2 linked regions of the Lichenihabitans psoromatis genome follow. The protein of the gene in region 2 interacts with the protein of the main gene of each other region in a pairwise test. Links are inferred from orthologs where the notes say so. Each region holds a gene or a part of one and is shown on either strand. Other genes may lie near its edges.

Region 1 (5,995 bases), 2.2 Mb from region 2 along the record:
CTCACCGTGATCGGCACCTTGTCGATCTCGGTCGTGGCGAACAGAAATTTCACATGTTCGGGCGGCTCCTCAAGCGTCTTCAGCAGCCCATTGAAGGCCGCCTTGGACAGCATGTGAACCTCGTCGATGATGTAGACTTTGGTCCGCGCCATGACAGGGCGATAGCGCGCGCCGTCGATCAATTCGCGGATATCGTCGATGCCGGTATGCGAGGCCGCGTCCATCTCGATCACGTCGACGTGGCGCGATTCGATGATGGCCTGACAATGTGTGCCGAGCGCCGGCATGACGATGCTTGGCGCATCGAGAGCGGGCCGATCCGCGGACGCCGGTAAATGGTAGTTCAAAGCTCGCGCCATGATGCGGGCCGTCGTGGTCTTGCCGACGCCGCGCACGCCACAGAGCAGATAGGCCTGATGGATCCGGTTGAGATCGAAGGCGTTAGACAGGGTTCTGACCATCGCGCTTTGCCCGATCAGATCGTCAAAGCTGGACGGGCGATATTTGCGGGCGAGAACGCGATACGGCGTCGTCGGGACCGGCGCAGGACGGTCGGAGACGATGCCGGACAGCATTGCGGATGCGGGTGGCACGTCGCTCATGATCGTCTCGAAAAAGGGGCCGGCACACGATGGCCAGCGGCCCGGGGCGGCAGACGACCTGTCGCGCCAACGCGACGAAAAGCCGAAGTAGGAGGCTGGACGGAAACCCGCTCGGTCTCGTTAGGGCTGCTTCCTTCCGGACCTGACCCGGTTGGCGAGTGAAACGTCAACCGCCAACCTCCCAAGCGCTATTTGGACCATCGAGCCGCGTTCCGCAAGATGGGCCTGGTGCTTCTGCACGACAAGGGATCACCGGTTCGGCCAATCCAGACGAATGATTTCGCTTCGCGAAAAATCGCCGTAGGAAGGGTGCAACACCCGCCTCCGACGGAATCCGACATGACCGACAGCATCAGGACCACGGCCGCCTTCGGCGCGTCGCTGGGCTTTATCGACAATCCTCTCGACCGGATGTCCGGCCGGCGCGACAATCCCGAGGAGGTCGCGTCTTTCCGCGCCGCTCCGCAGACCGTCAGCCTTGTCCTGGCCGGCGACAGCGTCGTGCTCGGGCACCAGGACTCGCCGTGGTTCGGCCTCGCGGTCGCCGAAGCCATGGGCTCGGTCCAACACAGCACGTTCTTGGGCGAGCGGAACGGCCAAGCCTATTTCGCCACCGCCCTCATGCCCGACGCGGCCGAACACCTCGCCGAGCGGAGCGACGTCCAGATCATCGATCTCCGGTCGATCGCGACGCGAGGCTTGGTGTCGAATGACGATCTCGGCGCGCTGGCGCAAGCCAAGGCCGTAACGCACTGGCATCGCCAGCATCGGTTCTGCTCAAATTGCGGAACGCCAACGGAGGTGGCCGGGGCCGGATGGCGGCGCGAATGCCCCGCCTGCGGCACGCATCACTTTCCGCGCACCGACCCGGTCGTCATCATGCTGGCGGTCGATGGCGAACGTTGCCTGCTGGGGCGGCAGGCGCGCTTTCCGGAGCGGATGTATTCCTGCCTCGCTGGTTTTCTCGAACCCGGTGAAACCTTCGAGGACGCGGTGCGGCGGGAACTTCACGAAGAGGCCGGGATCACCACCGGCTACGTCGCCTATCTCGGCTCGCAGCCCTGGCCGTTTCCCGCCTCGATCATGCTGGGCTGCGTCGCACAGGCGATCGAAACCGACATCACGATCGACACCACCGAGCTCGAGGATGCGCGCTGGTTTACGCGCGAGGAGACGCGCGCCTTGCTGGAGGGACGCCACGAGGGCGGCCTGACCTGCCCGCCTCCCATGGCGATCGCGCATCACATCATGCGGGCTTGGGCGATCGAAGGCATCGCCCCGCGCGCGCCGTCCGTCTGAGCCCACTCGCTACGCTTCCGGGTGTCCCTGGCTCACAAGCCGAAACGGGTGCGCCGGATAGGTCCCGAGGATGCGGACCTCACGCGAGAAGAACGACAGTTCCTCGAGCGCCCGCCGCACCGCCGGATCATCCGGATGGCCGTCGACGTCGGACAGAAATTGCGTGGCCGTGAACTCGCCCTCGACCATGTAGCTTTCGAGCTTCGTCATATTGACCGCATTTGTCGCGAAGCCGCCGAGCGCCTTGTAGAGCGCGGCCGGCACGTTGCGGACGCGGAACACGAAAGTGGTGACGACCGGACCATTGCCGGCCGGGGCGACGACCGCGGTCTTCGACAGGATCACGAAGCGCGTCGTATTGTGAGCCTCGTCCTCGACGTCGCTCGCGAGGGTGTCGAGGCCATAGATCTCGGCGGCGAGGCGCGGCGCGAGGGACGCGCGGGTCGGGTCCTTCGCTTCGGCGACCTCACGCGCCGAACCGGCCGTGTCGCCCGCCACATGAGCCGAGAGCCCGAGCTTGCGGATGATCTTGCGGCATTGGCCGAGCGCATGGATGTGGCTGTGCACGCTCCGCAACCCCTCCAAGGTCGCACCCTTGAGGCCCAACAATTGGAAGTGGATCGGCAGAAAATACTCGCCGACGATATGCAGGTTGGAGCCCGGCATCAGCGCGTGAATATCGGCGACCCGGCCCGCGATCGAATTCTCGATCGGGATCATGGCCAGATCGGCACGCCCCTCCGTCACAGCCGTAAAGGCATCCTCGAAGGTGGCGCAAGGAAGCGGCGTCCAGCCTGGATAGACATCCGCGCAAGCGATGTGGGAATTGGCGCCGGGTTCCCCCTGGTAGGCGATGGTCCGGGACGTCACGTCGGTTCGTTCCTCATTCCTAGGGGTGCGCCGCCATGATGATGCGGGCGCGTTCGAGATCGGCCGGCGTGTCGATGCCGAGTGGCACGGTGTCGATCACGGCGACATCGATCCGCATCCCGGCCTCGAGAGCCCGCAATTGCTCAAGCTTCTCGCGCAATTCGAGGCTCGATGGCCGCAAGGCGACGAAGCGGCGTAGCGCTTTTCGCCGGTAGGCGTAAAGGCCGATATGGTGCAGCAGCGGCCCAGGCCCGAACGGCGCCGTGACGCGCGTGAAATACAAAGCCCGCAGCAATCCGGGCCCAATCGGGCTTCCGACCACCTTCACGACGTTCGGATCGTCGCGCTCTTCCTCACGCACGATGACGGCGGCCAGCGTCGCGATATCGACCGCAGGGTCGTCGAGCGGCCGCAGTGCGGCCCGAATCGCATCGGCCTCGATGCTCGGTAGATCGCCCTGCACATTGACCACGATATCGTAGTGACGCTCCGCATCGAACCGCTCGACCGCCTCGTGGATGCGATCCGATCCGGCCGGATGATCCGAGCGTGTGAGCACGACCTCGCCGCCCACGGATCGAACCGCCTCGGCGACTCGGTCATCATCCGTCGCAACCACGACGGGGCCGATATCGGCCTCCCGGCCGCGTCGCCAGACATGCACGATCATGGGCTCGCCACCGATATCGGCGAGCGGTTTCCCGGGAAGGCGCGACGAGCCCATTCGGGCCGGGATCAACACGATGGGGTTCGACATGGTGCGGCTCGCATGGGCGTCGGGGCCTTGGAACATGATCGCATCCCACATGTCGACCATCTTCTGCCCGTCCCCTTGCTTGCCACAGACCCACGACGGCCACGCGTCGAGCGGCAAAAAGTAGCGTGACGACCCCATCAAACGGGTTGCCAAGCTCACGGCAAAAAACGTAATCACAAATTGTCGCAGTCGGCCAACGCCTGCCACAGGTCTACCTGCAACCGGGTCCGCGTCGTGGCCTGGATCAGGTCCGCCACACGAGGAGCGCATCGACTATGGATTCATTCGAATTCAACAAGATTGCCGGAGCGATCTTGGGAACGTTGATGCTCACCATGGCGCTGGGATTATTCTCCGGCTTCATCTTCGCGCCGAATGCGCCGGCCAAGCCGGGTTACGACTTGCCGATGGCCGTCGCCGAGGAAGCCGCTCCGGCCGCAGCGGATGCGCCGGCCGTGCCGCTCCCGGTGTTGCTCGCCAAGGCTGACGTTCACAAAGGCGAGACCTTCGCCAAAGTGTGCGGCGCCTGCCACAACTTCCCCAAAGGCGCGGGTGCCAAGATCGGGCCGCCGCTCTGGGACGTTGTCGGACGCCCCGTCGCCTCGGTGGTAAATTTCGACTATTCCGACGCGCTGAAGAAGAAGGGTGGCAACTGGACCCTGGCGGACATCAACCAGTTCATCACCAACCCGAAAGCCTATGCGCCCGGCACCAAGATGGGCTTCGCCGGCGAAGCCAATCCCGAAAAGCGAGCCGACATCGTCGATTATCTCCATACGTTGAGCGACAGCCCGCAGCCGCTTCCGGCGCCCTGACGCTCAACATCCTCTGCGAATGCGATACCATAGCAGGGTCGACGACCCTGCTGTTTCGATTCGGGATGGCTTGATCGGCAGACGTGAGCCGTGCATGAGGCCGGAAAAGCGACACAATCCGGATCGCACATCCGCCTGTGACGCTCTTGGTACCACGCCGCTTCAAGGAGAACCGATGTCGCAAAACGGGCCGATGATGCCAGGAATGACGCGCCGCGCCGCTTTGGCGTTGGGCGGAACGTTGGCGGCCGCGACAGGTTTGCGGAGCCTGCCTTGGGCCGGCTCATCAGTGGCCCAGGCGGCCGACGGTGAAACGGAACAACATGGCCTCTCGATCTTCGGCGAACTCGGTCTGCCGGCGGACTTCAAGTCCTTCGCCTATGTCGACCCGAACGCCCCGAAGGGCGGCAGCATCTCGCTGCAGGTCAATGCGACCGGCGGCAACCAGAATTTCGACACCTTCGACACGCTGAACATCTACATCCTGCGCGGTAATGGCGCGGCCGGCATGGGCGCGATTTTCGACACGTTGATGACCGGCAGTCTCGACGAACCGGATGCGCTCTACGGGCTCGTGGCCCGCACGGTGCGATGGTCGGCCGACCGCCTGACCTATCGATTTGTGCTGCGACCCGAAGCGAGGTTCCACGACGGCTCGAAACTGACAGCGGCCGATGTGGCGTTTTCGCTTAACCTGCTGAAAACCAAAGGCCACCCGGTCATTCGGTCGACGCTGCGTAATCTCGAGGCTGCCGAGGCTGAGGGCGACGATGTCGTCATGGTGCGTCTCAATGCAGCGCATAGCCGCGAATTGCCGCTGATCGTCGCCGGTCAACCGATCTTCTCCAAGGCATTCTACACGACCCATTCGTTCGAGGACCCGACGCTCGATCCGCCGCTCGGTTCGGGCGCCTATACGGTCGGAGCCTTCGAGCAAGGCCGGCACATCAACTTCGATCGGGTCAAGGATTACTGGGCCAAGGACCTGCCCGTGAATGTCGGCCAGAATAACTTCGATACGATCCGCTATGAATATTTTCGCGAGCGGCAGATCGCATTCGAGGCGTTTAAATCCGGCGTCTTCACGTTCCGCGAGGACGCAACCTCGATCATCTGGGCACAGGGCTATGATTTTCCGGCCGCCAAAGATGGCCGCGTCAAACGGGAGACGATCCCGGACCAGGGACCGCGCGGCGCCCAAGGCTGGTTCCTGAACACCCGTCGCGACAAATTCAAGAACCCAAAAATCCGCGAGGCACTCGGTCTCTGCTTCGATTTTAACTGGACCAACCAGAACATCATGTTCGGCCTCTACCAGCGGACCTGGTCCTACTTTCAGAACACGCCGATGGCCGCGACCGGTAAGCCCGGCCCAGACGAACTGGCGCTGCTCGACCCGCTGCGCGACAGGCTGTCGCCCGACGTGTTCAAGGATGCCTATATGCCGCCGACCTCGGATGGCTCGGGCCAGGACCGTGCGTTGCTCGGGCGGGCCTTCAAAATGCTGCAGGAGGCCGGCTGCAAGCGAGACGGCTCCATCCTCAAGCTCCCCGATGGACAACCCTTCACGATCGAGTTTCTCGACTATAGCCAGGCGCTGGAGCGGCACACGGCTCCGTTCATCAAGAATCTGCGGCTGCTGGGCATCGAGG
Region 2 (5,815 bases):
CGCGATACAGGTGTCATCGTCAAACCAGAGGACGCAACCCTGGTGGCCGACGCGATCGTGCGCGTCTTCATCGACCACGGCGACCGGACGAACCGCAACAAAGCCCGGTTGAAATATGTGCTCGATGCGTGGGGCTTCGCCAAATTCCTGGTCGCGGTCGAGGCCCTGCTCGGCAAGACGCTCACCCGCATCGATGCCGCCTTGATCGCGCCGCGTCCGGCCTATGACCGGATGGCGCATGTCGGCGTGCACCCGCAGAAGCAGGCTGGACTGAACTGGATCGGCATCGTGTTGCCGACCGGCAAGATGACCTGCGCGCAGATGCGGGTTTTGGCCGACATCTCCCGCTCGTGCGGCGACGGCGATATCCGGCTCACGGTGTGGCAGAATCTGCTGATCTCCGGCGTGCCGGATGCCGCCTTGGCCGAAGCAAAGACCCGCATCGAGGCAAGTGGGCTCGGCTGGGAGACGACGCCGATCCGCGCCGGCCTCATCGCCTGCACCGGCAACCAGGGCTGCAAGTTCGCGGCCTCCGACACCAAGCGGCATGCGCTGGCAATCGCGGATCATTGCGAACCGCGGATCGCGCTCGACCAGCCCATCAACATCCACCTGACAGGCTGCCATAACTCCTGCGCGCAGCATTACATCGGCGACATCGGCCTGATCGGAGCCAAGGTGACGATCAATGACGACGGCGACCAAGTCGAGGGCTATCACCTGCATGTCGGGGGTGGATACGGCACCGACGCCGGCATCGCCCGGCTGCTCTATTCCGACGTCACGGCCGACGACGTGCCGGTTCGCGTCGAAGGTCTTTTGCGGGCGTATCTCGATCATCGATCCGACCCGGCGGAGGGATTTGCGGCTTTCGCGCGGCGCCACGACCCCGACCAGCTGCGAGCCTTGGTGGCAGCGGAGATGATGGCATGACGATACAAAGCCCTGTCCAGCGCCTGGACCTCGTGCCCGAAAGCGCGCCCTTTTCGGAGGAACAGCGCGTCTGGCTCTCGGGGTTCTTCGCTGCGGCGCTCGGCCCGATCGCGTCGCCCGAAGCGCTGTCCCTGGCGGCGTTGATCGCCCTTGGCGTCCCAACCCAAGGAGCGCCATCCGGCCCCGTTCTCGCCACCAACGATGAGGCACCCTGGCACGATCCGGCCTTGGCAGCGCCGGAGCGCATGACGATGGCCGAAGGGCGCCCGCTCGCGCCGCGCCTGATGGCCGCCATGGCGCAGCAGGATTGTGGCCAATGCGGTTACAATTGCGCCGACTACGCCAATTCGATCTTCCTCAAAAGCGAGACGCGCCTGAACCTCTGCGCGCCGGGCGGCAAGGAGACGGCACGGCTGGTGAAGGGCCTTGTGGTCGAGCTCGACGCGGCACCATCGTCCAACGCCGCTGTCCCGCTCGAAATCCCGGCCGCGGAAGCGGGCTCGAAGCCGATCCTGGCGATCGGTCTCTCTCGGGAGGCTCCAGGCGAGGCGACATTTCTGTCGCGTCACAGGCTCAACAGCGACGGCTCCGAGAAAGAGACGCTCCACATCGCGTTCAAGCTCGGCGAGCATCTCGACTATGAGGCTGGCGATAGTTTCGGGATCTTCCCCAAAAATCACGAAGGTCATGTCGATCAGATCATCGCGCTGCTGGGGGCCTCGCCACGGACCGAGATCCGTGGCCGCAGCTTGCGCGACGTCTTGATCGATGAGGTCGCGCTCGGCGCGGCACCGGATTCGCTGTTCGAGTTATTCTCCTACATTCTCGGCGGCACGGATCGGGAGACGGCCCGCGCTTTGGCGCGCGGCGAGGATCCGCATGGGGACGCGTCCACCACCGATGTGCTGGCGGCCCTGCACCAGTTCCCCAAGGCGCGGCCGCATGCCGAGGCTTTCGTCGACGCGCTCGACCCCCTGCAACCGCGCCTCTATTCGATTTCGTCATCGCCAAAAACCGAAGCCGGATTGCTGACCTTGACGGTCGATACGGTGCGCTACATCGTCGGTAAGCGAAAGCGGCTCGGGGTGGCCTCGACCTATCTTGGCGAACGCGCGGTGCCGGGCGATAGGCTGAAGGTCTACATCCAAAAGGCCCATGGGTTCGCGCTGCCGCCGGATCCGAACACCCCCGTCATTATGGTCGGGCCAGGGACCGGGGTGGCACCCTTCCGCGCCTTTTTGCATGAGCGCAAAGCCATCGCGGCGCCAGGGCCGAACTGGCTGTTTTTCGGCCACCAGCGCCAGGCGACGGACTTCTTCTACCGGGATGAACTCGAGGCCATGCAGGCCTCCGGCCATCTCACCAGACTGTCGCTCGCCTGGTCGCGCGACGCGGATCAAAAATTCTATGTGCAGGACCGGATGCGCGAGGTCGGACCCGCGCTTTGGCAATGGCTCGAGCAAGGCGCGCATTTTTATGTTTGCGGCGACGCCAAGCGCATGGCCAAGGATGTCGAAGGCGCCATGGTCGACATCGCCGCCCAGCACGGTGGCAAGAGCCGCGACGATGCCGTGGCCTTCGTGGCGCAGTTGAAGAAGGCGGGCCGCTATCAGGCGGACGTCTATTGATGTCGCTTCAACCGAGGTGACCGGGCCGGTCGGGCTTGCTCGTCCGGCTCGTGTGGGGTGGTGCTGCACCTCGAAGCGGCGTAACGCTGGTCGACCCTCAACGAGGAACCGCGCCCCGCGCACAAGCCCAACCGTGGTTCGTCCCGCCGGCTCGTCTCCCTCACACAGCAGGTTCGCTCATGAAAATCGGCATAATTGGTGCAGGCCAGATCGGCGGCACACTGACACGCCGCCTGACGAGCCTCGGGCATCATGTCCTGGTGGCAAATTCGCGCGGTCCAGAAACGCTGCGGGCCCTGACTGAGGAGACTGGCGCCGTCGCGGTCTGGGCCGTCGAGGCCGTTCGCGACGTGGATCTCGTCGTCGTCACGATCCCGGAAAAAGACATCCCCGATCTGGCAGCCGGCCTGTTCGCCGATGCGGCGGAGGGCTTGGTCGTGATCGACACGGGCAACTACTATCCGCGCCAGCGCGATGGCCTCATTGCGCCGATCGAAGGCGGTTTGCCGGAAAGCCTCTGGGTCGAGCAGCAACTCGGGCGTCCCGTCGTCAAGGCCTTCAACAACATCCAAGCCCAGCACCTCATGGATTTGGGTCAGCCTGCGGGAACGCCGGGGCGCATCGCCCTCCCGGTCGCCGGTGACGATCAGGCCGCGAAGGCCACCGTCATGGCTCTTGTCGATGCCCTGGGGTTTGATCCCGTCGACGCGGGCGGTCTCGATGCGTCCTGGCGGCAGCAGCCAGGAACGCCTGTTTACGGCGCCGATCATGACAGCGCCGGGGTCCGCCGCGCCCTGGACGAGGCCGACAAGCTCCGCAAACCTGAATGGCGCGCCTTTCCTTGAAGCTGCGTCCGCGTTGACCGCGATCGCTTCAATGGCGGTCGACGCGCCTTAAGGCCCGATTAAATCGCGGAGGCGGCAAGCTGCTTCAAAAGGGCAGAAGCGGCGGCGCCAGAGGATGCGGGGTTCTGGCCCGTGATCAGAAGGCCGTCTTCGACGACGTAGGAGCCCCAGTCGGCTCCCTTTGAGTAAAGGCCACCCTTGGCCTTCAGTTCGTCCTCGACCAGGAACGGCACGATGTCGGTGAGCCCGACACCGGCTTCCTCGGTGTTGGCGAAACCGGTGACCTTCTTGCCAGCCACCAAAGCCTGTCCGTCGGACATCTCGACATGGCGCAAAACACCCGGCGCGTGGCAGACAAGCGCGACCGGCTTGCCGGCTTCGACGAAGGATTGAATGAGCTTGATCGAGGTCTTGTCTTCAGCGAGATCCCACAGCGGACCGTGCCCGCCGGGATAGAAGACCGTGTCGAAGTCCGCTTGCGAGACGCTGTCGAGCCGGACCGTGGTGGCGAGTTGCGCTGTCGCCGCAGCATCGGCCTCGAAGCGCCGGGTCTGATCGGTCTGCGAGGACGGCTCGTTGCTTTTCGGATCGAGCGGAGGCTGCCCGCCGTTCGGCGACGCCAAGGTGATGACGGCACCAGCGTCCTTGAAAACGTAATAGGGCGCCGCAAGCTCTTCGAGCCAGAAGCCGGTTTTGCGGCCGGTGTCGCCCAGCGTGTCGTGCGACGTCAGCACCATGAGAATGTTCATTTGCGAGTCCTTCAGCGAAGTGAGCCTGCCGTGTCTCACGCTCGCTCTCTAACTTGGAATAGACCGGTCGTCTAGCGTCTTTTTAAGATCGCTGATGTCCTGATCCGATGCCCATAGACCGTCAAACGAGAGGCTTCGCGTCGTCTTGTTTCACCATCGGGAGGTGCAGCAGCGCGCAAGTGGTCGTCATGGCGGAGAGGAACGGCTGCGTCGTCCTCACGATCTTGACCATCACACTGGCGCCCAACCACAATTGGTAGAGGCTTTGGGCGACCTCGAAGGGATCTGTGTCGATCGCCACCGATCCATCCGCCACGCCGGCCCTGATGCCCTCGCCCAGCCGTCGCATGATCTCGGTCGTTCCGCGCTGCAGCGCCAAACGCATCGGATCCGATAAATCGGCGACCTCCGCGCCGAGTTTCACGGCAAGGCACTTTCCCTGACAATCAAGCACCGACTGGGTCTGCTGCCAATGCGTCCAGTAGTTCATCAAACGCTCTGCCGCCGTCAGGCCGGGCTCGCCGAGCGTGCGATCGAGATCGATCAGGTAATCGTCGAAATAGCTCTCGAGGAGCGCCACCCCAAACGCGTCTTTCGAGCCGAAATAATGGTAGAATGATCCCTTAGGAACGCCCGCCGTCGTGAGGATCTCGTTCAAGCCGACGGCCGAAAAGCCCTTGCCGGCCATCAGACGTTGACCGGTGTCGAGGATGTCCTGGCGGACACCGGAATGATCAGGTGCGGTTGAACGGCTCATGTTAAAAATATAGGCTTGATTAGACCAGTCGTATAGGGCTTAGAACTCACGGCGCTGCGGAGGTTTGGCAGCGGCCCAGCTTGGCGTCGCGCGCGAAGTCGGAAACCGCCAGGCGTTCGCTGCGTGTCCGTACCGCGGCAGGCGAGCGCCTGACATCGACTGCGTGCCGTCGTCGGAGCATCAAACGCCGATGTGTCGCGACCGGCGCCATGCACCAAAAGGAGCACCCATGTTCACTTGTGTCGGATATTCATCCACATCACCCGAAGCGCCCCTCAAGCCCGTCAGCTTCGAGCGTCGCGATTGCGGCCCAACGGACGTTCAGATCGATATTCTCTATTGCGGCGTCTGCCATTCCGACCTCCATCAAGCGCGGAACGAGTGGCAAAACACGATGTATCCGTGCGTTCCGGGGCACGAAATCGTCGGTAAGATCAGCAAGGTCGGAAGCGCCGTCACCAAGTTCAAGGTTGGCGATCTTGCCGGTGTCGGCTGCCTCGTCGATTCCTGTCGTGACTGCCCGTCCTGCGCCGAGGGTCTCGAGAACTATTGCGAGAAGGGCCAGACCTTCACGTATAACAGCGAGGACAAGGTGTCCGGCGGCATTACATTCGGCGGCTATTCGGCGGCCGTCGTCGTGGACGAAGCCTTCACCCTGCGGATTCCGGACAACCTCGATCTTGCGGCCGTCGCGCCTCTGCTGTGCGCCGGAATCACGACCTACTCGCCGTTGAAGCATTGGAAGGTCGGCCCCGGTCAGAAGGTTGGCATCGTCGGTCTCGGCGGTCTCGGACATATGGCGGTGAAGCTGGCCCATGCGATGGGCGCCCATACGGTGCTGTTCACGACATCGCCCGACAAGGTCGCGGACGCGAAGGCGCTCGGAGCCGATGAGGTCGTTTT

What was found.
Region 1: the proteins of EY713_RS11325 (region 2) and EY713_RS21335 interact in binary tests that used the Escherichia coli proteins (3 or more experiments, as listed by UniProt). The link is inferred for Lichenihabitans psoromatis from one-to-one orthologs.

The regions. Positions count from the first base shown.
Region 1 is NZ_CP036515.1:4,580,540-4,586,534, forward strand. Bases 1,660-4,560 are described here. They hold EY713_RS21335 (3-deoxy-manno-octulosonate cytidylyltransferase), read right to left. Parts: upstream 3,529-4,560; coding sequence 2,791-3,528; downstream 1,660-2,790. Other genes in these bases: nudC (NAD(+) diphosphatase), read left to right, coding at 1,660-1,901; EY713_RS21330 (prephenate dehydratase), read right to left, coding at 1,911-2,771; EY713_RS21340 (c-type cytochrome), read left to right, coding at 3,804-4,343; EY713_RS21345 (extracellular solute-binding protein), read left to right, coding at 4,519-4,560. In the rest of the region: EY713_RS21315 (DNA polymerase III subunit gamma/tau), read right to left, coding at 1-602; more of nudC, read left to right, coding at 942-1,659; more of EY713_RS21345, read left to right, coding at 4,561-5,995. UniProt on the Escherichia coli protein: Activates KDO (a required 8-carbon sugar) for incorporation into bacterial lipopolysaccharide in Gram-negative bacteria.
Region 2 is NZ_CP036515.1:2,430,478-2,436,292, reverse strand. What follows is about bases 3,095-5,815. They hold EY713_RS11325 (TetR/AcrR family transcriptional regulator), read right to left. Parts: upstream 4,913-5,815; coding sequence 4,277-4,912; downstream 3,095-4,276. Other genes in these bases: EY713_RS11320 (NAD(P)-dependent alcohol dehydrogenase), read left to right, coding at 5,142-5,815; EY713_RS11330 (type 1 glutamine amidotransferase domain-containing protein), read right to left, coding at 3,466-4,155; EY713_RS11335 (NADPH-dependent F420 reductase), read left to right, coding at 3,095-3,406. Also shown: EY713_RS11345 (NirA family protein), read left to right, coding at 1-933; EY713_RS11340 (sulfite reductase subunit alpha), read left to right, coding at 930-2,561; more of EY713_RS11335, read left to right, coding at 2,741-3,094. UniProt on the Escherichia coli protein: Involved in response to both electrophiles and reactive chlorine species (RCS). Represses the transcription of the nemRA-gloA operon by binding to the NemR box.